4 regions of the Nocardia sp. CS682 genome follow, and region 1 is predicted to be linked to each of the others. Evidence: riboswitches for the same ligand, from Rfam matches in the RefSeq annotation. Region 1 holds a riboswitch; each other region holds the start of a gene.
What was found. A riboswitch is a leader RNA that binds a small molecule or an ion and turns the genes downstream of it on or off. The one in region 1 is predicted to bind S-adenosylmethionine.
Positions count from the first base shown of each region.

Region 1 (7,248 bases):
GCTGGCCGCCGTGCACGACCTCGCGATACTGGCAGGCATGTACGGCCTGTTCGGTGGCTTCTTCCAAGCCGCGGCCATGCTGCGCCGCGCGAACCGGAACGCGGCGGACCCCACCGGTGCACTACTGGTGCCGTGGCTGCACTCGGTCATCGACACGCTGCCCGCGCTCGCCGCCCAGATCGACGACGGCGTGTTCCCGCCGACCATGGCCAGTGTCGAGAATCATCAATTCATTCTGCGCATGCTGCTGGCGACGAACCGCGAGCAGGACCTACCGACCGACCTGCTGGATCCGCTGCTGCGCTGGTTCGATGCGGGCGTCGAGCACGGCCTCGGTCCGGACAGCCTGACGCGGGTCGTTCCGCTGCTGCTCGACAGTCCGGCCCGCACCTAGAAACAATCCGGGCACCCGTACCACCAAGTGGTGCGGGTGCCCGTCATTCAGCACAGCTTGCCCAACCGACTCGGCTTGGGCGGAGGAGCTCATCCCCCGGCGCCGGCATCAGTTCCAGCGCCGGGTTTGTTCACCGACTCAACGCAGTGCGCGAGCCAGGTTCGCGTCGAGCGCGCCGAGGAACTCCTCGGTGCTCAGGTAGCCCTGGTCGCCGCCGACGAGCGAGGCCAGGTCCTTGGTCATCTGGCCGCCTTCGACGGTCTTGATGACGACATCCTCGAGGGTCTGCGCGAAGCCGATCACCTCGGGGGTGTTGTCCAGCTTGCCGCGGTGCTCGAGCCCGCGCGTCCAGGCGAAGATCGACGCGATCGGGTTGGTCGAGGTCGGCTTGCCCTGCTGGTGCTGACGGTAGTGCCGGGTGACGGTGCCGTGCGCGGCCTCCGCCTCACAGGTCTTGCCGTCCGGGGTCAGCAGCACCGAGGTCATCAGGCCGAGCGAGCCGAAGCCCTGCGCCACGGTGTCGGACTGCACGTCACCGTCGTAGTTCTTACAGGCCCAGACGTAACCGCCCTCCCACTTCATGGAGGAGGCGACCATGTCGTCGATGAGGCGGTGCTCGTAGGTCAGGCCCGCCGCGTCGAACTGGGTCTTGAACTCGGCATCGAACACGTCCTGGAACGTGTCCTTGAACATGCCGTCGTAGGCCTTGAGGATGGTGTTCTTCGTCGAGAGGTACACCGGATAGTTCTGCTGCAGGCCGTAGTTGAACGAGGCCCGCGCGAAATCGATGATCGAGTTCTTGAAGTTGTACATGCCCATGACGACGCCGCCGTCCTCGGGCATCTTCACGACCTCGTGCTGGATCGGCTCGCTGCCGTCCTCCGGCGTGAAGGTCAGGGTGACCGTGCCCGCTTGGTACACCTTGAAATCGGTGGCGCGGTACTGGTCGCCGAACGCGTGCCTGCCGATGATGATCGGCTTGGTCCATCCGGGGACCAGGCGCGGCACGTTGGAGATGATGATCGGCGCGCGGAAGATGGTGCCGCCGAGGATGTTGCGGATGGTGCCGTTGGGCGACCGCCACATCTTCTTCAGGCCGAATTCCTTGACGCGGGCCTCGTCCGGGGTGATGGTCGCGCACTTGACGCCGACCCCGTGGCGCTTGATCGCCTCGGCCGCGTCGACAGTGACCTGGTCGTCTGTCTTGTCCCGGTACTCGATGCCCAAGTCGTAGTACTCGAGATTCACATCGAGATACGGATGGATCAGCTTGTCCTTGATGAACTGCCAGATGATCCGGGTCATCTCGTCGCCGTCGAGTTCGACGACGGTACCTTCAACCTTGATTTTGGACATGGATCTTCGTGTCCTCCTAGGATGGTGCCCTCATTGCACGGCCAGGTGAACACGCTTGTGAGCGGACCCCAGCTGTTCCAACAGACAACGTATATGCCCCGCGTTGTCCGCGAGACGTGTGGTGCAAACAAGACAAGCGTACTGCTGCCGATGATCGCGGTGTGCGGGCAGCCCCCCGAGTGAGAAACCCCACGAACTTACTGACAGGTAGGTCATTGCGCAATTCGCAGGTCGCCGCGCCGGATGCACACGGTCCGCGCACCGCCGGGCAGGCGACACGCGGACCGCGGGGTGGTCGCGTCGATCAGACGCCGACGTGCACCGGGCGTGCACCCTCCTCAGAACCTTCGATCAGGTTCTCCGGCCGGTCCCGGATCATCAGCGCGATAACCGGCACGGCGGCGAGGAAGAAGCCCGCACCGACATAGAACGCCACGTCGTAGCTGTGGATCGAGGCGCGGGCGACCAGGTTGTCGATCGTCGGGTGATTCTCGGCGTAGGTCTTGGCCGTCTGCACCGAGATGGTGGTCAGCAGCGCCGTGCCGACCGCGCCACCGACCTGCTGCGCCGCGTTCAGCAGCGCACTGGCCACGCCCGAGTCCTCTTCCTCCACCTGATGCAGCGCGACCGTCTGCATGCCGACGAACAGCGGGCCCATGCCGAGTGCGATCAGCACCTGGGCGGGCAGCACGCTCGTCGCGAAGCCGTCGCCGAAGTCCAGCTGAGCCAGCCACACCAGACCGAGCACGCCGAGCACCGCACCGGCCACCATCAGCGGCCGCGGGCCGATCTTGGGCAGCAGCGCGCTGGTGATACCCGCGGAGATCGCGATGCCTGCCGGGAAGGGCAGGAAGGCGAAGCCCGCCTTCAGCGACGAGTAACCCAGCGTGATCTGGAAGTAGTAGCTGAGGAACAGGAACATCGCGAACATGGCGATCGGTACGAGCAGCGCGGCGAGGAACGCGCCACCCCGGTTGATCTCACCCGGAATATGCAGCGGTAGCAGCGGATTGGCCGAGCGCCGTTCGATCACCACGAAGGCGATCAGCAGCGCGGTCCCGGCGACGAGCAGGCCGAGGGTGCTGCCCGCCAGCCAGCCGTCGTCGGCGGCGCGGCTGAAGCCGTACACGATCGCGATCAGACCGAGCGTCACGGTGACCGCGCCGGGCACGTCGTAGCCGCCGGTGCGCGGCGTCGGCACATCCTTGACCACCCACGCCAGCGCGCCGAGCAGGGCGAGCAGCGCGATCGGGGTGTTCACCAGCAGGCACCAGCGCCAGGAGGCGTACTCGGTGAGCGCGCCGCCCGCGATCAGGCCGAGCGCGGCGCCACCCGCGGAGATACCCGCGAACACGCCGAATGCCGTTGCGCGCTCACCGGGTTCGGTGAAGGTCACCGACAGCAACGACAACGCGGCGGGCGCGAGCAAGGCCGCGAACGCACCCTGTAGTGCGCGCCCGGCGAACATCTCGGCGCCGTTCTGCGCCAGACCGGCAAGTGCCGACGCGGCGGCGAAACCGACCAGACCGATGATGAAGATCCGGCGTCGCCCCAGGTAGTCGGCGAGCCGGCCGCCGAGCAGCAGCAGGCCGCCGAAGATCAGCGTGTAAGCGGTCAGCATCCACTGCTTGTTGCCGTCGCTGATGCCGAGATCGTGCTGCGCGAACGGCAGCGAGATGGTCACGATGGTGGCGTCGAGAACCACCATGAGCTGGGCCAACGCGATTGCCGCGAGAGCGAACCAGCGGGCGGAACCCCCTTGTTTGTCCGGTACTTCTACCGCTTTCGCAGTCTCGGTCACCGTGGTCTCCTCATCCTTAGAAACTGTGTGGCTATCCTGGCATCCGACGACATTTGGCGTCAAGCGAAAAATGTCGCAGTCCGACATTTGACGGTTAAAGACACGAAAACACTAGGTTGCGATAGGGTGTGAACATGCTCGAGTCACCGACGCCGACGAGCGCGAGTACCGCAGCGGAGCCCCCGGCTGCCCCCTCGACCGCAGGGCCGAACGCCCATCCCGGTCTCCGGGAGCGCAAGAAGCAGAAGACCAGGTTGCGCATCATTGAGGTCGCACTGAACCTGTGCGACGCACAGGGATTCGACGCGACGACGGTCGAGCAGATCGCCAACGCCGCCGACGTCTCGCCGCGCACGATCAACCGATACTTCGACAGCAAAGAGGACATCGTCCTCGGTCCGTTCCAGGACTTCGGTGAGACGGTCGCGGAGACCCTGCGCACACTTCCCGTCACCGGCAACGAACTGGAGTCGATCCGGGAGGCATTCCTACGGGTGATCGACCACGCCGCGAACGAGTCCGCCGAGGGACCGGTCTCGTTCCGGCAGTTCCAGCAGATGCAGCGGATCATGCGCGGCAGCCCGTCGGTCAGCGCGCGCAGCCTCGAGTACGCCGACAGCAAGAACGTCGCGATCGCCGCGGTGGTCGCCGAACGACTCGACAGCACCCCCGACGCGCTGCCGGTGCGGCTGATCCTCGGCGCCTGGCAGCTCATCGGCCATCTCGCGATGGAGTGCGGCGAGAGCATGTTCGACTACGACAATCCGCAGGCCGCCGCCGCGGCCGGCCGCGACTCCTTCACCACCGCCTTCGACGAGTTCACGCGCGTGTGCGGCGGCGCGCGGCCCGGCGCGACCCGCTGAGTTCGGCGCCGGATTTCGGTCGCCGATCGAGCGCCGGTTATGATGCCGTCAGGTCATGAGTGCCAGCGCGAAGCCCCGGCTCGCTGGACGGCAACCCTCCAGCAGCGGTGGGGTGCTCCGGGTGATGACCGGGCTCTCGAAGGTCGAGAGCAAGCGCGCTTTCCAGGAGGTTCCCGAAATGTGTTGTTGTACTTCGCCGTTGCCCCGATAACCCGTTAGTTCTGGCGAACAACCTTTTCTTTGGAGCAAAGCTCATGAGTGATTCCACCGTGCCCGCGGCCGACCTCGACCCGACCGCGCAGTGGTCTTTCGAGACCAAACAGGTGCACGCGGGACAGGCCCCCGACAGCACCACCGGTGCCAGGGCCCTGCCCATCTACCAGACCACCTCCTACGCCTTCCGCGATACCGAGCACGCCGCCGCGCTGTTCGGCCTCGCCGAGCCGGGCAACATCTACACCCGGATCATGAACCCCACCCAGGACGTGGTGGAGCAGCGCGTCGCCGCGCTCGAGGGCGGTGTCGCCGCACTGCTGCTGGCCTCCGGACAGGCCGCGGAGACGTTCGCCATCCTGAACCTGGCCTCGGCCGGCGACCACATCGTGTCCAGCCCGCACCTCTACGGCGGCACCTACAACCTCTTCCACTACTCGCTGCCCAAGCTCGGCATCGAGGTGTCCTTCGTCGAGGACCCCGACGACCTGGACCAGTGGCGCGCGGCGATCCGGCCGAACACCAAGGCGTTCTACGGCGAGACCATCGCCAACCCGAGCAGCGCCGTCTTCGACATTCCCGGTATCGCCGCCGTCGCGCACCAGGCCGGGCTGCCACTGATCGTCGACAACACGGTGGCCACCCCCTACCTGATCCAGCCGCTGACACACGGGGCCGACATCGTCGTGCACTCGGCGACCAAATACCTCGGCGGGCACGGCGCCGCGGTGGCGGGTGTGATCGTCGACGGCGGCACCTTCGACTGGACGGTGACCGACGCGCAGGGTCAGCCGCGCTTCCCCGGCTTCACCACCCCGGACCCCAGCTACCACGGTGCGGTGTTCGCCGATCTCGGCGCGCCCGCGTTCGCGCTCAAGGCGCGCGTGCAACTGCTGCGCGACCTCGGCTCGGCGGTCTCGCCGTTCAACGCGTTCCTGATCAGCCAGGGCATCGAGACGCTGAGCCTGCGCATCGAGCGGCACGTCGCCAATGCCAAGGCGGTGGCCGAATTCCTGAGCACCCATCCGGACGTCGAGAAGGTCATCTACGCCGGTCTGCCCTCCTCGCCCTGGTACGAACGCGGTAAGCAGCTGGCGCCGAAGGGCCCCGGTGCGATCGTCGCCTTCGAACTGCGCGGCGGTGTCGATGCGGGCAAGAAGTTCGTGGACGGATTAGTCCTGCACAGCCATGTGGCTAACATCGGAGATGTGCGCTCCCTCGTGATTCACCCCGCGTCGACCACACATTCGCAGCTGACGCCCGAAGAGCAACTGCTCGCCGGGGTCACTCCGGGCCTGGTCCGCTTGGCGGTGGGGATCGAAGGGATCGACGACATCCTGACCGATCTGCGCGCCGGTTTCGCGGCGGCGGCGACGTGAAGGTGAGTACCGAACCGAGTGTGGCCCGTTCGTCCGGGGTGGCCCTGCCGCCCCCGGACGGGCGGCTCGGCATCATCCCCATCGGCGACGTACGGCTGGAGAGCGGTGCGGTCATTCCGCAGGTGCATCTGGCCGTGCAGCGCTGGGGTGAGCTGTCCCCCACACTGGACAACGTGGTGCTGGTCGAGCACGCGCTGACCGGCGACTCGCACGTGGTCGGGCACCCGGACGACATCCATCCGCTGCCCGGCTGGTGGGACGGGATGGTCGGCCCCGGCTGTCCGCTCGACACCGACGAGTGGTGTGTCGTCGCGACGAACGTGCTCGGCGGCTGCAAGGGCAGCACCGGGCCCTCGACGCTGGCGCCCGACGGAAAGCCTTGGGGCTCCAGGTTTCCGGAGATCTCCATCCGGGACCAGGTGGCCGCCGAGGCGGCGCTGCTGGATCGGCTCGGCATCGCGCGGCTGGCCGCCGTCGTCGGCGGGTCGATGGGCGGCATGCGTGTACTGGAGTGGATGGTCGGCGCACCGGATCGGGTCGGCGCCGCACTGGTGCTGGCCGTCGGCGCCCGCGCCACCGCGGACCAGATCGGCACGCAGACCACCCAGATCGCCGCGATCAAGGCCGATCCGGACTGGCAGGGCGGCGATTACCACGACACCGACCGCGCGCCGATGACCGGCATGGGCATCGCCCGGCGGATCGCGCATCTGACCTATCGCACCGAGGACGAGCTGGACCACCGGTTCGAGAACAGCGCGCAGGGCGCCGAGGATCCGTGGCGCGGCGGCCGGTACGCGGTGCAGAGCTACCTGGACCACCAGGCCGACAAGCTCTGTAGCCGCTTCGATCCCGCCACCTACGTGCTGCTGACCGAGGCGATGAACCGGCACGACATCGGGCGCGGCCGCGGCGGGGTAGCGGCGGCGCTGGCCGCGACGCCGGTGCCGTGCGTCGTCGGCGGGGTCGACTCCGACCGGCTGTATCCGCTGCGCACGCAGCAGGAGCTCGCCGAGGGGCTGCCCGGCTGCGATGGACTCGAGGTCGTGCACTCGCGCGACGGGCACGACGGGTTCCTCACCGAGGCCGCGGCGGTATCGAAGTTGCTGACCGAGACGATGCGGTTGGCGCAGCAGAGTCGTCAACCTGCCAGCTGAATTCGTCTCGCGCACAGCCGTTTCGCCGCGCCGCCCGAGTCGGTCACTCGGCTTCACGCGCCGCACTCAGATCCAGGTTCGGGTG
Region 1 covers NZ_CP029710.1:5,810,698-5,817,945, reverse strand. The annotation lists gene DMB37_RS26090 (NAD(P)-dependent oxidoreductase) at 1-394, shown strand, start outside; gene DMB37_RS26085 (NADP-dependent isocitrate dehydrogenase) at 533-1,750, opposite strand; gene DMB37_RS26080 (MFS transporter) at 2,055-3,551, opposite strand; gene DMB37_RS26075 (TetR family transcriptional regulator) at 3,686-4,414, shown strand; SAM riboswitch class IV at 4,466-4,576, shown strand; gene DMB37_RS26070 (bifunctional o-acetylhomoserine/o-acetylserine sulfhydrylase) at 4,669-6,006, shown strand; gene DMB37_RS26065 (homoserine O-acetyltransferase) at 6,045-7,163, shown strand.

Region 2 (7,248 bases), 1.7 Mb from region 1:
GTCATGCCGGTGATGTCGGCGGCGGCGCGTTTGAGGTTGAACCGCAGCCCGCGCACGCCGATGCGGTCCAGCTCGAGGATCTCGTCGTCGGTGGCGTCCAGATCGAGGCGGGTGACGCCGACCCAGCCCTCGCCCAGCTCGGCGAGGGCTGCCTTCAGATACGTCTGATCGGTGCCCTGGAACGACCCGCTGACCACGGCACCGCCGCCGACGTCGAAGCGCGACATGCGCTTTCGATAGTCGGCGATGGTGAAGTGGCCGGGCAGGTAGCCCTCGTTCTCGAACCGCGGGAACCGCGGATCGAAGATGTGGAAATGGGCATCGAACACCTGTACAGAATGCCTCAGGACGCGTCGTTCCGCTGTTACGGACCCAACAAGCGCGTCGGGTCAGACCTTGTGCGGCTCGCTGGCGCGCAGCATGTCTTCCCGCTCGACCACCTTGACGCGCTCGCGACCCTCGGGCTCGCCGAGCGAGCGCTCGTGCGCGTCCAGGCGGTACCAGCCCTGCCAGGTGGTGAACGGAATGCCCTTGCCCTCCAGGAACTCGGTGACCGCGTCCAGCTCCGGCCGCTCGGCCGGGGTGAAGTTCGCGCTGTCGTCGAGCAGGCAGGCCACGGTCTCGTTGGCGTCGCCCTTGGTGTGGCCGATGAGGCCGACCGGGCCGCGCTTGATCCAGCCGGTGACGTAGGTGGCCGGGACGTAGCGGTCGGCGCCGTCGGCGTTCTCGTCGGCGATCACCCGGCCCGCCTCGTTGGGCACGGTGCCCGCCTGGTCGTCGAACGGCAGGTTGGTCAGGTTCTGCGACAGGTAACCGACGGCCCGGTAGACCGCCTGCACGTCCCATTCCTTGAACACGCCGGTGCCCTTGACGTTGCCGGTGCCGTCGAGCTGGGTGCGCTCGGTGCGCAGGCCGACGACCTTGCCCTCCTCGTCGCCGAGGATCTCGGCCGGCGACTCGAAGAAGTGCAGGAACAGCTTGTGCGGCCGGTTGCCGACGTCGCGAATGGCCCACTGCTCGAGCGTGTTCGCGATCATGTCGACCTGCTTGGAGTGCCTGCGCGCGGCCTCGGAGCCCTCGTCGTAGTCGATGTCCTCGGGGTCGACGATGACCTCGATGGTCGGCGAATGATCCAGTTCGCGCAGTTCCAGCGGGGTGAACTTGGCCTGCGCCGGGCCACGGCGGCCGAACACGTGCACCTCGAGCGCCTTGTTGGCCTTGAGGCCCGCGTAGACGTTCGGCGGGATCTCGGTCGGCAGCAGCTCGTCGCCGGTCTTGGCCAGCACCCGGGCCACGTCGAGCGCGACATTGCCGACGCCGAGCACGGCGACCTTCTCCGCGTCCAGCGGCCAGGTGCGCGGCACGTCCGGGTGCCCGTCGTACCAGGACACGAAGTCCGCCGCACCGTAGGAGCCGTCCAGCCCGATGCCGGGGATGCCGAGCGCGCGGTCGGCGTTGGCGCCGGTGGAGAAGATGACCGCGTCGTAGAACGTGCGCAGGTCGTCGAGGGTGATGTCGGTGCCGTAGTCGATGTTGCCGAGCAGGCGCACCTGCGGCTTGTCGAGGACCTTGTGCAGGGCGGTGATGATGCCCTTGATGCGCGGGTGGTCCGGCGCGACGCCGTAGCGGATGAGCCCGAACGGCGCGGGCATGCGCTCGAACAGGTCGATGCTGACCTCGGCATCGGACTTCATCAGGGCGTCGGCGGCGTAGATCCCCGCGGGTCCGGCGCCAACGATGGCGATGCGGAGCGGGCGAGTCGCTGCACTCTGTTCGGTCATCTTTTACGCGCACCCTTTTGGTTGAGAAACAAATACGGCGTCTTCCTTAGCCTAGGCTAAGTTACGCGCTGGCTGGTTGCACCTGACGATGCGGACACCGGAGTTGTCGGCTCGTGGCCATTCCGGTCGCGGCTATGACAGCAGGCCGCAGTCTCGCGATTCTATCGGTGGTGGCGAAGGCGGCCGCCGCCGGTGCGTGAACTGAACGGATGCCGCGCGATCCGTTCTGTCCGGCTTACCCGATCTCGCGGCGCTGATTCCCCTGCAATGCGGCGGGCTTCGCAAGGCCTGGCTGCGCGCGGTGGGGGTGAGCGCCGGATAGGCCCGCCGACCAGGGATCATGCTCGTATGAGCAAAGAGCAGCAGCCTGCGGAGGACGAAGTCATCAAGGTCGATCAGACCGACAAGCGTTCCGTCGCACCGTTCATCGCGGCCGCCGTCATCGCGGTGCTCGTGCTCGCCGGGATCGTGATCGGCGGGGTGCTGTCGCCCGCTGAGAAAAATGTCACAGAATCCGACCGGATCGCCGCCGCGGTGCGCGGCTTCGTCGAGGGCTCCAACAGCACCGATCTGGTGCCCCCACCAGGCACGGGCTGCCCGGGCTTCGACCCGAAACGCTCCCCGCTGGCCGGGCGCTCCGGCGGCGGAAAGACCGTGGAAATCACGAAACTCGTCGATCCGAAGGTGGACGGCGATCGCGCGATGGCGACGGTCACCACCAAGGTCGACGGCGACGAGGCCACCTCGACCTGGAATCTGACCCGATCCGGCGACAAATGGCTGGTCTGTAATTGAGCATTCTCATACCGTGAGCAGCCGTTTGACAGGGTGACCCCTGTCGAGGCAATCTCAGCAGAAGGTCATGAGAACCAGTGTCAAGCCCCGGCAATACTGGTCGGCAACCCTCCTCCGCGGTGGGGTGCTCCGGGTGACGACCTGGCCGCGCGTCAAACCCGAGCGCGGCAAGTGCGGATTCTAGGAGGGTCCAGATGAGTTATGCCGGTGACATCACTCCCCAGCAGGCCTGGGAACTGTTGCGAGACAACCCCGAAGCCGTCCTGGTCGACGTGCGCACCGAGGCCGAATGGAAGTTCGTCGGCGTGCCCGACACCAGTTCGATCGAGCGCCCGACGGTACTGATCGAGTGGGTCGACTCGACCGGGACGCGCAACGGCGAGTTCACCGAGCAGCTGGTCAAGGCGCTGGACGGGCACGACCGGGCGGCGCCGGTGATCTTCCTCTGTCGCTCCGGGCAGCGCTCCATCGGCGCGGCCATCGCCGCGACGCAGGCCGGTTTCGGCACCTCCTACAACGTGCTCGAGGGTTTCGAAGGCCCGGTCGACGCGAACGGACATCGGGGCGGCAGCGGCTGGCGCGCCCTCGGCTTGCCGTGGCGGCAGTCATGAGTAGCTGCTGTTCGCTCGACGCGTGGTCGCGCAGCGGTGTCGTCAGGGGGCAGTGGGTCGTAGGGAGGCAGTCGTGATCACAGGTGGTGCTTTCCACAAGCCGCTTCCCGAAGGGGTCGGTCCCGCGACGCTCGGTGTGCGCGGGGGTTTGCGGCGCTCCGGTTTCGAGGAAACCTCCGAGGCGCTGTACCTGACCTCCGGTTTCGTCTACGAGAGCGCGGAGGCCGCCGAGGCCGCGTTCACCGGTGACGTCGAGCATTTCGTCTACTCCCGCTACGGCAATCCGACGGTCGCCATGTTCGAGGAGCGGATGCGGCTGCTCGACGGCGCCGAAGCGTGTTTCGCGACCGCGAGCGGAATGTCGGCGGTATTCACCGCTTTGGGCGCGCTGCTCGGCGCCGGTGATCGGCTGGTGGCCGCACGCAGCCTGTTCGGGTCCTGCTTCGTGGTGTGCAACGAGATCCTGCCGCGCTGGGGCGTGGAGACCGTCTTCGTCGACGGCGAGGATCTGGACCAGTGGGAGCAGGCGCTGTCGGTGCCCACCCAGGCGGTGTTCTTCGAGACACCGGCCAACCCGATGCAGACCCTGGTAGACGTGCGCCGGGTCACCGAGCTCGCGCACGCCGCGGGCGCGAAGGTGGTGCTGGACAACGTCTTCGCCACCCCGCTGCTGCAGCGCGGTTTCGAACTGGGTGCCGATGTCGTCGTCTACTCGGGCACCAAGCACATCGACGGTCAAGGCCGGGTGCTCGGCGGCGCCATCCTCGGCGCCAAGGACTACATCGAGGGTCCGGTGAAAACGCTGATGCGCCATACCGGTCCGGCGCTGAGCCCGTTCAACGCGTGGACGCTGCTCAAGGGTTTGGAGACGATGCCGCTGCGCGTGCGCCACTCGACCGAGTCGGCCCTGCGCATCGCCCGCTTCCTGGAGACCAACAAGGCCGTCAGCTGGGTGAAATACCCCTTCCTGGAGTCACATCCGCAGCACGACCTGGCCACCGGCCAGATGAGTGCGGGCGGCACCGTGGTCACCTTCGAGCTGAACGCGCCCGCCCACGAGGCCAAGAAGCGCGCCTTCGAAGTGCTCAACCGCCTGCGCATTGTGGACATCTCCAACAACCTCGGCGATGCCAAATCCCTGATCACCCACCCCGCCACCACAACCCACCGCGCCATGGGCCCCGAAGGCCGGGCCACCATCGGCCTCTCCGACGGCGTGGTCCGCATCTCCGTCGGCCTGGAGGACGTCGAAGACCTCCTCGCCGACCTCGACCACGCCCTCGGCTAGCAACGAACGACGAAGGCTCCACCCGCCGCTGCGACGGGTGGAGCCTTCGCTGTCGATCAGGCCAGGGCGCGCAGGCGAGGGGCCAGGTCGCGCTGGAAGAGGTCGAGGAAGCGGCGCTGGTCGTGGCCGGGGGCGTGGAACACCAGGTGGTTCAGGCCGGCGTCGAGGTAGGGCTTGATGAGGTCGACGGCCTGGTCGGGGTCGCTGGCGACGATCCAGCGCTTGGCGATCTGCTCGATCGGGAGGGCGTCGGCGGCGGCCTCCATCTCGATCGGGTCGGTGATGCTGTGCTTCTGCTCCGGCGTCAGGCTCAGCGGGGCCCAGAAGCGGGTGTTCTCCAGTGCCAGTTCGGGATCGGTGTCGTAGGAGATCTTGATCTCGATCATCCGGTCGATGTCCTCGACGGTGCGGCCCGCCTTGGCGGCGCCCTCGGCGACCGCGGGCATCAGCTTCTCGGTGTAGAGCTCCATGCCCTTGCCGGAGGTGCAGATGAAACCGTCACCCGCGCGGCCCGCATAACGCGCGACCAGCGGTCCGCCCGCCGCCACGTAGATCGGGATGCCGCCCTTGGGCACGTCGTAGATCGACGCGCCGACGGTGTTGTAGTACTCGCCCGCGAAGTCCACGCGGTCGCCCGTCCACAGCGCGCGCATGAGCTCGACCGCCTCGCGCAGCCGTGCGAAACGCTCCTTGAACTCCGGCCAGTCACCCTTGTACCCGGTGGCGATCTCGTTGAGCGCCTCGCCGGTGCCGACACCGAGCATGATCCGGTCGGGATACAGACAACCCATGGTGGCGAAGGCCTGTGCGATCACGGCCGGGTTGTACCGGAAGGTGGGGGTGAGCACCGAGGTGCCGAGCTGGATCCGCTCGGTGCGCTCGCCGACCGCGGCCATCCAGGCCAGCGAGAACGGCGCGTGCCCGCCCTTGTGCCGCCACGGCTGGAAATGGTCGCTCACCGTGGCACTGTCGAGGCCGTGTTCCTCGGCCAGCACCGCGATCTCCACTAGTTCCCGCGGCCCGAACTGTTCGGCCGAGGCCTTGTATCCGAGCTTGAGCTCACCCATGTGCGCCACTCCTGTCGCTTCGCTGCACACCTGCGGTGCGGGCATTCCCGCACCCTTGTCGACCGCCGACACGCTGCGGTCATGTCTCGCTGCAACCGCAACGAGGTTACGGACCTTCCCGCCTTCGGCGATCGTATGCGCCCGGTCCGACGCGCGCACATAGCCGTTTCCGGCCCGTGGTCGGCGCCCGCCAGTGTGCGAAGGGTCGCATCGACACGGACCTCCCCCCGGAACCTCTCTGATAGCGGACAATTGTCTGGTGACTGACGAACCGATCCTGTCCTATCTGACCGACATGGACGGTGTGCTGGTGCACGAGGACCAACTGGTGCCCGGCGCCGACGAGTTCCTCGCCGAGCTGCGCGCCAACGAGACCCCGTTCCTGGTGCTGACCAACAACTCGATCCGCACCCCGCGCGACCTGCAGGCCAGGCTGCGCCACACCGGCCTCGACATCCCCGAGACGGCGATCTGGACCTCCGCGCTGGCCACCGCCACCTTCCTGGACGAGCAGCGACCCAACGGCACCGCCTACGTGGTCGGCGAGTCCGGTCTCACCACCGCGTTGCACGAAATCGGCTACGTGCTCACCGACAGCAACCCCGACTACGTGGTGCTCGGCGAGACCCGCAACTACTCCTTCGAGGCGATCACCACCGCGATCCGGCTGATCGAGCGCGGCGCGAGTTTCATCGCCACCAACCCCGACCCGACCGGCCCGTCGCGCGACGGCTCGCTGCCCGCGACCGGTTCGGTGGCCGCGCTGATCACCCGCGCCACCGGCCGCGACCCGTACTACATCGGCAAGCCCAACCCGCTGATGATGCGCTCGGCGCTGCGCCGGATCGGCGCGCACTCGCAGTCCACGGTGATGATCGGCGACCGGATGGACACCGACGTCATCTCCGGGTTGGAGGCGGGCATGCGCACCATCCTGGTCACCACCGGTATCTCCACGCGGGCCTCGGTCGAGGCGTATCCGTATCGGCCGACCATGGTGCTCGACTCCGTGGCCGATCTGGTCGGGCGGACGAAGGAGCCGTTCGCGGACTGATCGTGGGCGCGGGCGCCGGCGGGCTGTGCTCTGTCATGCGGCAGGGCATGTCAAACCTGCTCTTCGACGATCGCGTCCAAGGCGGTGGACAGCATGGTGAGCATCTCCACGGTCGCCGCGAGCTGTTCGAGGCCGAGCTCGTCCACCAACCGCTTGGCCACCACCGCATGCTGTGGATTGATCCGGCGCACTGCTTCGAGGCCCGCGTCGGTGACCGCGACCAGCTTCGCGCGGCGGTGCGCCGGGTTCGGCCGGTATTCGGCAAGACCCTTGTCCACCAACAGGTCCGCGATGCGCTGCACGCTCTGCCGGGTGATACCCATCTCCCGGGCGATGCCCGCCACCGGCAGCGGTTCGGCCAGCACCGCCCCGAGCACCTGCCACCAGGCCGCGGTGAGACCCGCCGGGCGCGCCAGTTCCTCGGCGATCGCGAGGAACTGACCATTCAGTCGAAATGACGTGATGGCGGCCGTGGCGAACAGTTCCTGTTCATTCCTGGTCACTTCCACCTCCTGGCGATCCGGCCGTCCGGCCGGATCGCCGCGTGATTCTGCCCCATCAGACGTGCGCGCCCGACCGCTGCTCCTCGTATTCGGCGAGCACCGCCCAGCCCGCCGGATCGGAGTGCCCGTACAAGCGGTACCACCCGTCG
Region 2 covers NZ_CP029710.1:4,154,091-4,161,338, reverse strand. The annotation lists gene DMB37_RS18750 (amidohydrolase) at 1-329, opposite strand, end outside; gene DMB37_RS18745 (FAD-dependent oxidoreductase) at 390-1,781, opposite strand; gene DMB37_RS18740 (hypothetical protein) at 2,130-2,576, shown strand; SAM riboswitch class IV at 2,640-2,756, shown strand; gene DMB37_RS18735 (rhodanese-like domain-containing protein) at 2,771-3,187, shown strand; gene DMB37_RS18730 (O-succinylhomoserine sulfhydrylase) at 3,261-4,475, shown strand; gene fgd (glucose-6-phosphate dehydrogenase (coenzyme-F420)) at 4,532-5,542, opposite strand; gene DMB37_RS18720 (HAD-IIA family hydrolase) at 5,838-6,596, shown strand; gene DMB37_RS18715 (MarR family winged helix-turn-helix transcriptional regulator) at 6,647-7,099, opposite strand; gene DMB37_RS18710 (type 1 glutamine amidotransferase family protein) at 7,155-7,248, opposite strand, start outside.
Region 2: it holds a riboswitch for S-adenosylmethionine, as region 1 does, so the genes downstream of both, DMB37_RS18735 (rhodanese-like domain-containing protein) here and DMB37_RS26070 (bifunctional o-acetylhomoserine/o-acetylserine sulfhydrylase) in region 1, are expected to answer to the same signal.

Region 3 (7,248 bases), 1.3 Mb from region 1:
GGATCCGAGCATCGCCCCGCCCGGTGAGCATCAGCTCTCGCTGTGGGCACAGTGGCACCCGTACCGGCTGGCCGACGGTAGCGAGTGGGCGGCGCACGCCGAGCGGGAGGGCGACCGGATCATTGCCGAAGTCGACTCCTACGCACCGGGTTTCGCCGATTCCGTGCTGCGCAGGTTGGTGCAGACGCCGGTCGATCTGGAGCGGGAGATGGGGCTGCTCGGCGGCAATGTGATGCATGTGGAGATGTCGCTGGATCAGATGATGATGTGGCGGCCGCTGCCGGAACTGTCGGGGCAGCGCGTACCCGGGGCGCCGGGGCTGTATCTGACCGGCGCGTCTACCCACCCGGGCGGCGGGGTGTCCGGCGCCAGCGGGCGCAACGCCGCTCACCTCGCGCTGCGCGATCTGCGCCGCAACCGATTCCCCTTGCTGCGCACACGATGACGAACCACACCCAGCCCAGAGCAGAACCACCGGTTGTCGGCACACCTGTGACGGTGCGCGGGCTCGTGCCCGCGGTGCTCGCGGGGGTGCTGATCCTGGTGCAGATCGCCTATCCGCTGACGTCCGGCGACGGACGGGATCGGGTGACGGTCGTGGTCGTGCTGCTGTCGGCGGGCACGGCATTGGCGCACGCGACGGCGACGCGCGGAATTCGGTATGCGGCAGGGTTTCTGGTGATCGTCTCCGGGCTCGGGCTGGCCGCCGAGATCATCGGTACCGCAACAGGTTTGCCGTTCGGGTGTTACGAGTACGCGGTGGATCGACTTGGGCCCGCGCTCGGTGGCGTGCCGCTGGTGGTGCCGCTGGCCTGGACCGGTGGGCTGTACCCGATCTGGGTGGTCGCCGGGCTGCTCTCGCGCGGCGCGGTGGCCCGGGTCGGCCTGCTGGCGGTGGGGGCGGTCGGCTGGGATCTGTTCCTCGACCCGCAGATGGTCGCCGACGGGCAGTGGACGTGGTGTGACCAGAGCTCCGGACTGCCCGGTATCGCCGAAATTCCGTATACCAACTACCTGGGCTGGTTCACGGTGGCGCTCCTCATGGGTGGGTTGCTGACCGTGTGGGAGCGCGCGGCGCCGGGGCCGGTAGGTATGTCGGAGCCGGCGGCGGGGCTGGACACCGTTGCCCGGTTCGCGGTGCCGGTGGCCGTATTCCTGTGGACGTGGCTCGGGTCCGTCCTCGCGCACGCGGTGTTCCTCGGGCTGCCGTTCTCGGCCGGTTACGGCGGGATCGGACTGGCCGCTCTCGGCCTGCCACTGCTGCGTCACCTCGGCTTTTTCTGCCCGCGGCCCGATCCGCCGGACTAGCCGAAGCACATCGCGGCGCCCGTTCCGCCCGTCGCGTGGGCATCTGGACGGATGGCCTGGCACGATGTCTGCGTGCAGCCGAGTCCCGTCACCACGATCCCCGATGCCCCGGTACTACCGTCGCCGCGGACGCCCCGCCCTGGAGCGCGTGTCGCCGCGGCCGTTCTGCTCGCGGCGTTGCTGGTCCCCGTGCTCGCGGGTTGCCTGCGGGTGCAGGTGTCGATGGGTGTTTCGTCCAACGACCGGGTGTCCGGGCGGATCGTCGCCGCGGTCGTGCCCGTCGAACCCAATGACAAGGGCCCGCAGCTGAAGGCGCCCGACTCGCTCGCCGCGAAGGTGCGGGTCGAGCCCTACACCCAGGACGGGTACGTCGGCAGCCAGGTGTTCTTCGAAGACATGTCGTTCGGCGAGGTCGGCCAGCTCGGTCAGCTGTCCGAGCAGACCCAGGGCATGTTCCAACTGCAGTTCCAGCGCAACGGCGACCTGGTCAGCCTCACCGGCCGGGTCGACCTGAAATCCGTGCCGCCGCACGGCTCCGACGTCCAGTTCACCGTCGCGTTCCCGGCCCGTGTCGCCAAGACCAACGGCAACCGCGAGGGCGACAACATCGTCTCCTGGAAACTGCCCGCCGGCGACGTCTCCCCGTTGCGCGCCGAGGTCAGCTACGCCGACCCCAACACCCGCTCGTTCGCGGGCTGGGCTGGCATCGTCGGCGGCATCACCCTGGCCGTCGCCGCCGTCATCGCCGCCATGGCCTACATGGATCGCAACCCGCCCGCGCCGGGCGCCCCCACTGGCCTCTCCTGGAGTCGCTGGTGGAAAACGGTCAAGCAGGGCCGCTGAGCGAGGGCCGACTCGCGTTGCGCAGGAGCCCGATCAGCGGATGGTCCGGGCTGACCTGGGCCGGCGCCGGGATTTCGGTGGTCGGCGCTGGAATCGCGCTGTACAACCGGATTACGGTGCGGCAATTGGTCGCGAGCCCGATCGAGGTGGTCGAGCCGGTGACCGTGTGCGTGCCCGCTCGGAACGAGGCGGCGCGACTGCCGGGATTGATCGCCGATCTGCGGGCGCAGCGCGGGGTGACCCGCATGAGTGTGGTGATTCTCGATGACGCGTCGGATGACGACACCTTTGCGGTGGCGGTCGACGCGGCGGCCGGAGATCCGCGAATCACGGTGCTGCGAAACGAGACCGCGCCCGCGCCCGGCTGGACCGGTAAGGCTGCCGCGTGTGTGCGACTGGCCGATTCGGTGGTGACTCCGGTGCTGGTTTTCGTGGACGCGGATGTGCGGATGGCACCCGGCGCGATCGCGGCGGCGGTCGGCGAGTTGCGCAGGCGGCGGGTCGCATTGGTTTCACCGTGGCCGAGGCAACGGGCGCAATCGCCGGTCGAGGCACTGGTGCAGCCGCTGCTGTGCTGGTCGTGGGCCGCGACACTGCCGATCGCGGTGGCCGATCGGAGCCTGCGACCGTCCACTTCGGTTGCCTGCGGGCAGTTCCTGGCGTTCGATACCGCCGCCTACCGCGCCATCGGCGGGCATGCCTCGGTCGCCGCCAGCGCGACCGAGGATCTCGACATCGCCCGAACACTGCGCCGCGCAGGGCAACCCACTGTGCTCGTCGCCGCAGGACGCCTGGCGAGCACCCGGATGTACGAGGGCGCAGCCGAACTCGACGCGGGCTACACCCGCTGGCTGTGGTCGGCATACGGCGGCACCGTCGCGGGTGGCGCGACCGTGGGGACCCTTGCCGCCCTGGCCTATTGGCTGCCGCCGTTGGCCGCACTCGGTGGCCATGGCGCTCTCCGCCGGGTCGGTCTCTTCGGCTATGTGGCCGCGGTCACCGGTAGGCTGCTGGCTCGCTCCACCGAGACCGGCGGTCCACTCGCCCGCACCGATGTCCTTGCGGCCCTTGCTCACCCGTTCTCGGTGGGCGCATACCTCGTGCTGTGGGCACGCTCCCATCGCGCTCGACGACGGGGCACGTTGCGCTGGAAAGGTCGCGCGGTCTAGGGGACCTCGGTGATCCCCACCGTCGGCAGGAAGAAGCACGATTTGCCGCCGTTTTCGACCGTGCCGAAGACCGCAGCCAGCACGGTGCCTTGACCGGTGTCGACCGGTACCGCGCGGACTCCGCCCATCGGCAAGGCGGCGAAGAAGAAGTCCTGGATGGCGCGTTCGGCCATCGGACGCAGGGCGGCCGGGACTTCGGCGGGGATCATCGCGCGGAACACCGTGGACAACGGGCCCATCGATGCCATGCCGCCGCGACCGCTGGTCAGGTTCAGCCAGGCGACCTGCATGCCGGTGGTGTCCGGCCCGTCCTGGCCGAGGCCGTAGGGCACGAAGGTGAACATCGTCTGGCCCGCCTTGACGGCGGCCAGGTCCAGGCCGGGGATGGCGATCGTGGTCTTGGGCCACGGGCCGGGCACGGCGGCGGCCACCGCCGGGGCGAGGCCGAGGGAGGTGCCGTTGAGGCAGTACGCGGACGCGGTCGGGTAGAGGAACGGCTGCATGCCTGCGGCGCGCAAGCCGTCGACCGCGGTGTTGTAGACGCCGAACAGCTCGCTGAGCGTGCTGGTGCCGGTCTGGGCGGGACGGTCGGCCGCGGCAGGCGGCGCCGGAGCGGCACCTGCCGTCGGTGCGGCGAGCGCCAGCGCGACCGAGCAGCTCGCGACGGCGGACAGTATGGTCGAACGGCGCGGTACAGCCACGGAGACCTCCCTCATCATCGACGCAATCGAAGGCTGACGGTACTCCGCAAACGCTGTGAACAGGCGATATAGGCGACGGCAAGCCATCGGCGTGTCCCTGCGCCCACACCGCGGCGGCACCCCCGATATCCGGCCCGCGGCGAGGTTTACGCTCACGGTGATTAGTTCCCTTGTCCCAGGGTTCGCCTGCTGGGCATGATAATTCGGCCCGACCCTGACATCAGCCGGTGTCCGGATCGGCGACAACCATCCAGAGCGACCGAGAGACCTGGCTCGTCGACGTCGCAGCAACCCCCCGGTTCACCGGGTGCGGGTGCTTCCGCCGGGACCGATGGAGGAACCGAAGTGACCATTTCCGCTGCCCCGGGCACCCGCTGGGGCCGTCGCCACATCGATCAGTGCAAGGTGACCTCCGCGAGCTGTCGGGGCTGACCCGCAGCCAGTCTGTGCACCCGTCGCTGGCCGGGTGATGTGACCGCGGCCCGATGTGGTGCGGTCTCGTTCGTTCTTCCGAAGGACCTCGACATGAGTGCGTCCGCCACCGCCGTGCCCGGCGACACCGACGCCGGCGACGATCCGGTTGCCACTACGACTCACCTGCCCGATACCGAGGATGCCGCACCCACCGTGGCCAAGACACGGCACCCGTGGCGGTGGGTGGTCAGTGCGATCGCGCTCATCCTGCTCGCACAGTTCATCCACGGCTTGGTCACCAATCCCGGCTGGGATTGGCCGACCTTCGCGCAGTACATCACGGCGAAGTCGGTGCTCGCCGCACTGAAGGTGACCTTGGAACTCACCGCGTGGGGTACCGCTCTCGGCTTCCTGCTCGGCACCGCGCTGGCCATCGCGCGACTGTCCAGCAACCCGGTGCTGCGGGTGATCTCCTGGTGCTACATCTGGGCGTTCCGCTCGATTCCACTCATCGTGCAACTGCTGTTCTGGTTCAACATCGCCTACCTGTACAACACGTTGTCGGTCGGCATCCCGTTCGGACCCGCGTTCTTCACCTTCGAGGTGAACGGCGTGATCAGCGGATTCACCGCGGCGGTGATCGGACTCGCGCTGCATCAGGCGGCGTATTCGGCCGAGATCATCCGGGCGGGCATCATCTCCGTCGATGCCGGACAGCTGGAAGCCGCTGCCGCGCTGGGCATTCCACGGGTGCGCCAGTTCCGCACCATCGTGGTTCCGCAGGCCATGCGGTCGATCCTGCCCAATGCCACCAATGAGGTGATCAGCCTGTTCAAAGGCACCTCGATCGTGTCGGTGATGGCGATCGCGGAGCTGTTCTACCAGGTCCAGGTCATCTACGGACGCAACGGGCGGGTGGTGCCGCTGCTGCTGGTGGCTACCGCCTGGTACATCGTCCTCACCACCATTCTCTCGGTGGCGCAGTACTACATCGAACGGCACTACGCCAAGGGCACTCAGCGCACGCCACCGCCGTCACCGGTCCACCGGGCCTGGCAGAAGCTGCGCGAGGTCGCCGAATCCGGCGCCACCGCACCGCGCGGAGCGACCCGATGACCGCCGCGCCCGCCGTCGAGGTCCGCGGCGTCCGCAAATCCTATGGCGCGCAGGAGGTCCTGCGCGGGGTCGATCTGACGGTGCGCTCCGGCGAAGTGGTGACGGTGATCGGCCCGTCCGGCTCCGGCAAGTCCACCTTGCTGCGCGTGCTCAACCACCTGGAGGCCCTGGACGCGGGCACCGTGCGCATCGACGGTGAGCTGATCGGATATCGGCTGCGCCGCAACACCTTGCGCGCGCTGCCCGACCGCGAGGTGCGCAAGCAGCGCTCCCGCATCGGGTTCGTGTTCCAGAACTTCAATCTCTTCCCGCATCTGACGGTGCTCGACAATGTCACGCTCGCACCGCTTTCCGCGCAACGCCGCGACCGCAAGGAGGTCGAGGCCGAGGCGCGGGTGTTGCTGGAACGAGTGGGCATCGGCGAGCTGGCCGACGCCTACCCGCGCAGGCTGTCCGGTGGGCAGCAGCAGCGGGTGGCGATCGCGCGGGCACTTGCCTTGCGCCCCAGGGTGATCCTGTTCGACGAACCGACCTCCGCGCTGGACCCCGAACTGGTGGGCGAGGTACTCGACGTGATCCGCGATCTCGCGCACGGCGGCACCGCACTGGTGATCGTCACCCACGAGATCGGCTTCGCCCGGGAGATCGCCGACACCGTCGTGTTTCTCGACGCAGGCGCGATCGTCGAGCAGGGGACGCCCGATGCGGTCCTCGACAATCCGCGCCACCCGCGCACCCGCGCCTTCCTTTCCCGAGTCCGCTGATGAACAGGTTTCCGATGAAGCTCTCCGCCCTGGCCACCGCCGCCGCGACCGCGGTCGTACTGCTGGCCACCGGCTGCACCGATCCCGACGCGGAATCCGCGCCCACTGGTGCAATCACTTTCGACCTCTCCGCCGCGCAGGCCGGCCGTGTCCGCGCCGCGAAGGTGGACAGCATCGCCGCCGAAGTGCCGCAAGCCATTCGCGACCGCGGCACCCTGGTGGTGACCGGCTCGTCCGGTACCGCGCCGCCGCTGCGTTTCTACGCCGACGACGACAAGACCGTAGTCGGCTCGGAGGTCGACTTCGCGTCGCTGGTGGCCGACATTCTCGGCCTGAAACTGGATGTGCGGGTGGCGGATTGGGCGCAGAACTTCGTGCGCATCGACTCCGGTGAGGTCGACGCCTTCATCTCCAACGTGACGGTGACCGAGGAGCGCAAGGAGAAGTACGACTTCGCCACCTACCGCAACGACACCGTCGCGCTGGAGGTGCCGAAACAGAGCACCCTCGAGTTCAAGGACCGTACGAGCCTGGCGGGCAAGCGAATCGGCGTCGGCAGCGGCACCAATCAGGAACAGCTGCTGGTGAAGTGGAACGAGCAGAACCGCGCGCAGGGTCTGGCGCCCATCGACATCGCCTACTTCCAGCAGACCAGCGACTACTACCTGGCGCTCGCCTCGCAGCGGCTGGACGGCTTCATCGGCCCCAACCCGACCGCGATCTACCACACGGCCACCGCGAAGCAGACCAAGATCCTCGGCACCTTCTCCGGCGCGGGCGACGCGCTGCAGGGCGAGATCGCGGTGCTCACCAAGAAGAACAGCGGGCTGGTCACCGCCGTCCAGAAAGCACTGAACCACGCCATCGAGCACGGCACCTACCAGCAGGTGATCGATCGGTGGGGTCTGCAGAGCGAGCAGGTCACCGAGTCGC
Region 3 covers NZ_CP029710.1:7,085,818-7,093,065, reverse strand. The annotation lists gene DMB37_RS32105 (NAD(P)/FAD-dependent oxidoreductase) at 1-445, shown strand, start outside; gene DMB37_RS32100 (carotenoid biosynthesis protein) at 442-1,308, shown strand; gene DMB37_RS32095 (DUF3153 domain-containing protein) at 1,381-2,151, shown strand; gene DMB37_RS32090 (glycosyltransferase family 2 protein) at 2,184-3,320, shown strand; gene DMB37_RS32085 (hypothetical protein) at 3,317-4,021, opposite strand; SAM riboswitch class I at 4,265-4,359, shown strand; gene DMB37_RS32080 (amino acid ABC transporter permease) at 4,547-5,551, shown strand; gene DMB37_RS32075 (amino acid ABC transporter ATP-binding protein) at 5,548-6,315, shown strand; gene DMB37_RS32070 (ABC transporter substrate-binding protein) at 6,315-7,248, shown strand, end outside.
Region 3: it holds a riboswitch for S-adenosylmethionine, as region 1 does, so the genes downstream of both, DMB37_RS32080 (amino acid ABC transporter permease) here and DMB37_RS26070 (bifunctional o-acetylhomoserine/o-acetylserine sulfhydrylase) in region 1, are expected to answer to the same signal.

Region 4 (7,248 bases), 3.5 Mb from region 1:
GGACCGGCAGGACCACGCGAGCGATGGTGCCGTCCGGGGAGAACACTTCTCGTTCTTCGGTGGGGGCGGCCGATCCGGTCGCGACCGACATCGCGACGATGATCAACGCGCCGAGCATGATTGCGAACATGCGTCGTAACAAGGGCATGGCAAAGCTCCTCGAGTGGTTCGCGATTTCGACCCGGACGGCGCGGGCCGCGCTTCGGTCTGTCGAATTCCTCATCAAGGAACCACATTTGGTCCGGCAACTCGACTGAGGAATAACTGGGGAATGGATTCGCGGATTGCCGATCCGCCGGGCTCGGGTCGGCACCGCACACCGGTCAGGCAGTATGGGACCGTCCGTGCAGCTGATGAGGAGATCTCGATGGCATATGTTCCCGAACCGGCCAGGTACGACGGCGCGATGCGTTATCGCCGGTCAGGACGCTCGGGCCTGGATCTGCCACTGCTCTCGCTCGGCTTCTGGCACAACTTCGGGGACGACCGCCCCTACCTCGCCCAGCGCGAAATCGCATTGCGCGCCTTCGATCTGGGCATCACGCATTTCGACCTGGCGAACAATTACGGGCCACCGTACGGCGCGGCGGAGATCAACGCCGGACGCATTCTGCGCGAGGATCTCGCACCGTACCGCGACGAACTCGTCATCTCCAGCAAAGCGGGCTGGGATATGTGGCCCGGTCCGTACGGGCAGGGCGGCGGGTCGCGCAAGTATCTGCTCGCCTCACTCGATCAGTCGCTGACCCGGCTCGGGCTCGACTATGTCGACATCTTCTATTCGCACCGGTTCGACCCGACGACTCCGCTGGCGGAGACCGCGGCGGCGCTGAATACCGCTGTCCGTCAGGGGAAAGCGCTCTACGTAGGAATTTCTTCGTATACCGCACAGGATTCGGTCACCATCGCCACCATGCTGCGGGAACTCGGCACTCCCCTGCTTATCCATCAGCCGTCGTACTCGATGCTCAACCGGTGGATAGAGACCGAGGGTCTGCTCGACGCGGCCGGTACGGAAGGGTTCGGCGTCATCGGCTTCACCGCGCTCGCACAGGGGCTGCTCACCTCGAAGTACCTCGACGGCATTCCACCGGAATCTCGTGCTGCCCAAGGTAAGTCGTTTCAGAACGAATTACTCACCCCGGCGATGATCGATCGGTTGCGCAAGCTCGCCGCGGTCGCCGACCGGCGCGGGCAGACGCTGGCGCAACTGGCGCTGTCCTGGGCGCTGCGCGACGACCGGGTCACCTCACTGGTGATCGGTGCGTCCACCACCGATCAGCTCGAGCAGAACGTCGCCGCCCTCGACAATCTCGAATTCAGCGCCGACGAGCTCGCCGAAATCGACGCGCTGCTCGATGATGACGGCGAAGTCGATCTGTGGCGATCGGCGCGCCGAGGGACTCTCTGAACGGTATTGCCGCGCCCTCGAGCGGGGGAACGTGCTGTTTTCGATCGACCCGCCGGGGAATTCCGAGCGGGTGAGGATTTATGCCGATCGGGCTCCCGTCGCCGCCCGTCAATTGGTCACGGATCTGCTGGTAGTGGCCTGGGTATACGCCTCGGTCATGGCTGCGCTGTGGGTGCACGACCTGGTGCAGAAGCTCGGCGTGCCCGGCCAGAAGCTGGAAGGTGCGGGCGGCGGCATGGCCGACAGCCTCGGTGACATCGGCCGCAAGGTCGGCCGGGTACCGATGGTGGGCGACGATCTCACCTCCCCGTTCGAGCGCGCGGCCGCGGCGGCGCGGTCGATGGCGGAGGCAGGCAGCGACCAGCAGGCCCTGGTCAACGATCTCGCCATGGCCCTCGCCATCGGATTACTGATCGTCCCGCTCGGGCTGGTGCTGTTCCTCTGGCTTCCGTTGCGGGTGCGCTGGATGCGCAGGGCCGCAACAGCAGCCCGCCTGCGCGCCGTCCCCGGCGGACGCGATCTGCTCGCCCTGCGCGCCCTCGCCAATCAGCCGCTGCGCAAACTGAACCGGATCGACCCGGATGTGGTCGACGCCTGGCGGCGCGGCGACGACGACACAGTGCGCCGACTGGCCGCACTCGAACTGCGCGGCCTCGGCCTGCTAGGGGGTTGACCTGGTGCGACGTCCCGCACCGCCGGGTTGAATTCCTTCCATCCGGATTCATAACTCAGCGCGATTCTAAAGCGTGACAACGCTTCTGACGGGCGGCACGCTTACCTCAGGTCAAGAGTGCCAGCGTCAAGTCCCCGGCTAGCTGGCCGGCAACCCTCCAACCGCGGCGGGGTGCCCCGGGTCAAGACCAGGCCGAGCCGCGTAATGCGGTCCGGGCAAGCGCGGGCTCCGTCGGTGTGTTGGAGCCCCTCGAGAGACGGGGGTCGACTCATGTCCGAAACGCCCTCCCTTCTCCTGCCCGGGCCTGTGCCCGGTCCATCGAGCGACAACCAGAGGGGAACGACATGACCACGGCCACGCCAACTCTCGGAGACCGCGTGCTGGACACCACCAGGCAGGGATTCGACCACGAATCACTGACCGCACTGCTGAACGGCGACGTGCACGCGGTGCGGCTCGCCGGCTTCGTCCGGCCGGACGCGCTCGACCACCTGCGTAAGGCCTTCGTCGGCAGGCAGGACCACGGCCCGCTCGCCACCGACCCGCAGTTCCGGCGGATCGGGCACGCGTTCTCGGAGACGAGCACCGACGCCGGGCGCGGACGGTACTTCGACGAGGCGCGCGACAATATCGATCGGCTGCGCGATATCGCCTCGCCGTATTCGTATCCCGCGGACGACCTGCGGCTACTGCTCGACGAGATCTGGCCGGCCGGCGCGAGTTTGCTGCGGCGCAATGGGCAGGCCTTCTTCGCCGGTGTTGCGCGCTACCAGCTGGCGGGGGTGGATCTGGAGCCGCACACCGACAATGTGGGCCGCAACCTGCCGTCGGACTTCGATATTCGGATCACTCGGCAACTGTCGGTGAATGTCTATTTGGACGTGCCGGAGCGGGGCGGCGAATTACAGATCTGGGACGACTATCCCGATGAGCGCGAGTATCGCGACCGATCCGGCGACCGCGTATACGGCATCGACCGTGCCGCGGTCGGCGATCCGGCGCTGGTCATCACGCCGCGCGTGGGCGATGCGATCTTCATCGATCCGCGCCGGGTGCACGCGGTCGCGCCTTCCCAGGACCGCCCCCGCATCACCATCGGCCTCTTCATCGGAGTCACCGATCCCGCCGCGTCGCTGAAGGTGTGGAGCTGATGACCACGACTACGCTGCTCTCGGCGTCGCACAAGGCCGCCTACGACCTACGCTCGGACGGCATCACCACAGACGGCCGCTCCACCGTTCTGCTGGTCAGCGTCGGCGCGGACTATCACGAGGGTGAAAAGCTCGCCGCGACCATCGATTTGATCAATCGCTCGAACTTCGGGCGCTGCGCGATCGCCGTCGCGGACACCTTGCAGCGGCACAACCTCAGCGGCGGCACCGATAGAGACCGGCACGCTCGTGCGCGCATCGCCGGCGACCAATGGATCGCCCGTAACCAAAGCTATCTGGACCAGATCGACTGCCCGACAAACATTCTGCGCTGGGACTTCGCGCTGTCCCATCCCCGGTACGGCGATCTCTACGACGCCATCGAGCACGCCTACGAGACCGACGAGCCGTATCGGCATGCCATCGACAGCACCATCGACCGATTCATCGAGCGGCGGCTGGCGCGCGAACCCGACGTCGACCAGGACGCGGTCCGGACCTCCTGCCGCGCATATCTTTTGGAGGAATGCCCGATCATCATGCCGCTGTGGGCGCACGAGGGTTTCGACTTCGTCATCTACCCGCAGCGCATCTCCGCCGCGATGGGGCGCACGCGGGAACTGTTCGTCGAACCCGAGCATCCGGATCGCGTCGCCTGGCTCCCTTTGCGATTCAAGAAGCGCAAGTCGGCGCTGAACGCCGCGGCGGAGGCACAGCTGTGACGCTCGAGATCCCGGCCAAGCGGCGGGTCATCGGGTTCGGCGGGCTGGCGGTGGCGTCGTTCCTCGGGTGCATCGACCTCACCATCGTCACCACCGCGCTGCCCGCCATCGGGGCCGACTTGCAGGCCGGTACGTCGAATACCGAACTGACCCTCGGTGTTTTCCTGATGGCGCTGTCCATGTTCATGGTCACGGCGGGGCGCGTCGCCGATCACCTCGGACGCCGAAAGGTGTTGCTGTTCGGGCTCGCCCTGTTCGTGGTCGCGTCGGCGGGGGCGGCGGCTGCCTCGTCGATCGGCATCCTGCTCGTCGCGCGCTTCGTGCAGGGTGCGGCGTGTGCCGTGCTCTACACCAGTACCTCGACGCTGGTGGAATCGCTTTTTCCGCCGGGGGATCGAGGCAAGGCCATCGGCTGGCTGTACTCGGTGAACGGCCTGGGGTTGGCCATCGGTCCGGTGCTCGGCGGTCTGCTGGTGCCCAGTCTGGGCTGGCAGTCGATCTTCTGGATCAACATTCCGCTCGGCCTCGCGGCCCTGGTCGCAATTGCCTTCGCCGTCCCCGGGTACCGCCGGACACCACCGGCGGTACGGACTGGGCCGGACAGGTCGTTGTCGCATTCGCCGTCGTGTCGGCCGTCGGCATCTTCGTCCTGGGTGACCTGCGGGGATGGCTTTCCCCCTGGGTCCTCATCGCTGCGGTTGTCCTGGTGGTCTCGGTCGCGGTGGGGATCGTCGCGGAGCGGCGGGCGGCGAATCCGTTGATCGACCCGGCACTGTTCGGCAATCGGAGATTCGTCGCCGCGATCGTCTCGGATTTCTCGCTCGGGCTGTTCTATGCCGCTGCGCTGCTGGTGATTCCGACGTATCTCACCCAGGGACGCGACTTCGACGTGCGCCAAGCGGGGTTCGTGCTGCTGCTCGTCAGTGGCACGCTCGCGCTCGCCTCGCCGGTCGCGGGGCGGTTCGTTGATCGGTTCGGCGCACATTCGTTGCTGCCGTGGGGGTTCGGGTTGTTGACCTTCGCGGGAGCGGGCATCGCCTGGTCCGCCTTCGGCAATCTACTGGCGGTCCTGTTCGTCGCTCTGGTGCTATTCGGCGCGGGGTGGGCCTTGGTGCTGGGACCCGCGACCGTGCTGGCCATTTCGACGGTGCCGCCGAATCGATCCGGTTTCGCTGTCGGTGCTTCGTGGACGTTCCACAACCTCGGCGGGGCTATCGGGGCGGCGGTGGCGACCGTCGTCTTCGGGCAGATCGGTGTCTCGACCGGCGACGCGACGGGACGGGTGGCTTCGATCATCGCGATAACCAGCCTGATCGCCGCGGTCCTGGTGGTGGTCCTCACTGCCGGGCGGGCCGAGAAGACGGTGGCGGCCGACCAGCCGGTGCCCGTCGAGGCGGCCACGTAGTTTCGATGCGGCAGTTCTCGCCGACGTGCGAGAACTGCCGCAATACTCCGAAACTACGCAATACGCCAAACGTGAAAGTAATTCTGTTCACAAATAAGACCGCTAAGTTTGCGCCGGTCGACCGCGCACGGTCGACTGGGGCGTATGCCCAGCGAGCGTTCGACAATAAGCAGACGCAGGAATTTCATTCCTCGCCTGCGCCGCCGCAACCTCGATGGCTACGAGATGGTTATTTCCGCGCCCGAGAAAGCGACGCGGGACGAAAAACAGAACGCCAATCGTAATGTTCTGATCGTGGCGCTGTTCGCCGCCCTCGGCGGCATGCTCTACGGCTACGACACCGGGATCATCTCCGGCGCGCTGCCCAAAATGTCCGCGCAGTGGGGTATCGACCACACCCAGCAGGAGATTCTCACCGCCGCCATTCTCGCCGGTGCCGTCGTCGGCGCCCTCATCGGCGGGTCCCTGTCCAAGTCGCTGGGCCGACGGAAAACCATCTTCATCATCGCCTGCGTGTTCGCCGTGGGGGTCGTGGCCTGTGCGCTGGCGGTAGACGCGTGGATGATGACTATCTGCCGGTTCTTCCTCGGCCTCGCGGTCGGTGCCTGCTCACAGATCGTGCCGACCTACATCGCCGAACTCGCCCCGCCGCACCGCCGCGGCGCGATGGTCACCTTCTTCAACCTCGCCATCGGTGTCGGCATCTTCCTCGCCAACCTGGTCAGCGTTGCCGCGGGCGGCACCTTCGAGGCCAGCGACGACTGGCGGTGGATGATCGGCATCGCGGTCATCCCCGCGATCGTGCTGGCCGTCGCGATGCTGCAACTGCCGGAGACGCCGCGCTGGCTCATCGAGAACGGCACCGTCGGCAAGGCGAGGGTCGTGCTGCGCTGGATGCGCCCGAACCGGTCCGCCGCCGTCGACGAAACCCTGAAGATCTGGGCGATCTCCCAGCAGGAGAACAAGGAATCCCGCGGCGGGTGGGCAAACCTGACCCAGAAGTGGGCCCGCCCCGCCCTCGTCGCAGGACTCGGCATCGCCGCCTTCACCCAGCTCTCCGGGCTGGAGATGATGATCTACTACTCGCACACAATCCTCGGCAGCGCAGCAGGTTTCAGCAGCGGACTCGTCGTCTGGTCCGGCCTCGGCATCGCCGCCGTCTACCTGATCTTCACCGCCGTCGGCGAACGCCTCGTCGACGTCGTCGGCCGCCGCCAACTCATGCTCACCCTCATCCCCGGCGCCACCCTGTTCCTGTTCGGCTTCGGACTCCTCTTCGTCCTCACCGCCCACCCCAACCGCTACCTCACCCTCGCTCTCATGCTGGCCTACATGGCGTGCAACGCCGCAGGCCTGCAAGCCGTCGGCTGGCTACTCGGCTCTGAGCTCTACCCCCTCAGCATCCGCGACCGCGCCACCAGCCTGCACGCCGTAGCCCTCTGGGGTTCCAACCTCTTCCTCACCCTCACCGCCCTGACCACCATCGACACCCTGGGCCTCGGCCCCGCCTTCATCATGTACGCCCTCTTCAACCTCCTGTCCTTGATATTCGTCTTCTTCTTCGTCCCCGAAACCAAGGGTCACTCCCTGGAAGACATCGAACAATCCCTCCGCCAAGGAACCTTCCTCCCCCTCCGCGGAAACATCGCCACCCAAGTAGACCTCCCCACCTCCACCCCCACCGCCCCGGTGCACCCGTAGCCTCGATCGCCGAAATACTCCGCTGGACATACGATCACGAGGAACTGGTGCAGTTGGCCTCTCGACCGATGCTGGCCTCAATTCCTCCTGATCATCCGACCAAGGTGTCCGTCCCCTCACCGGGCCGCCTCCGCGGCATGGTGAACATTGCGACCAGGGAGGCGGCGGCTAGGCAGGCGGCGCTG
Region 4 covers NZ_CP029710.1:412,431-419,678, forward strand. The annotation lists gene DMB37_RS01920 (M64 family metallopeptidase) at 1-148, opposite strand, end outside; gene mgrA (L-glyceraldehyde 3-phosphate reductase) at 368-1,411, shown strand; gene DMB37_RS01930 (hypothetical protein) at 1,482-2,084, shown strand; SAM riboswitch class IV at 2,194-2,312, shown strand; gene DMB37_RS01935 (2OG-Fe(II) oxygenase) at 2,429-3,235, shown strand; gene DMB37_RS01940 (tRNA-dependent cyclodipeptide synthase) at 3,235-3,957, shown strand; gene DMB37_RS41160 (MFS transporter) at 3,954-4,718, shown strand; gene DMB37_RS01950 (MFS transporter) at 4,616-5,362, shown strand; gene DMB37_RS01955 (sugar porter family MFS transporter) at 5,507-7,063, shown strand; gene DMB37_RS01960 (MFS transporter) at 7,155-7,248, opposite strand, start outside.
Region 4: it holds a riboswitch for S-adenosylmethionine, as region 1 does, so the genes downstream of both, DMB37_RS01935 (2OG-Fe(II) oxygenase) here and DMB37_RS26070 (bifunctional o-acetylhomoserine/o-acetylserine sulfhydrylase) in region 1, are expected to answer to the same signal.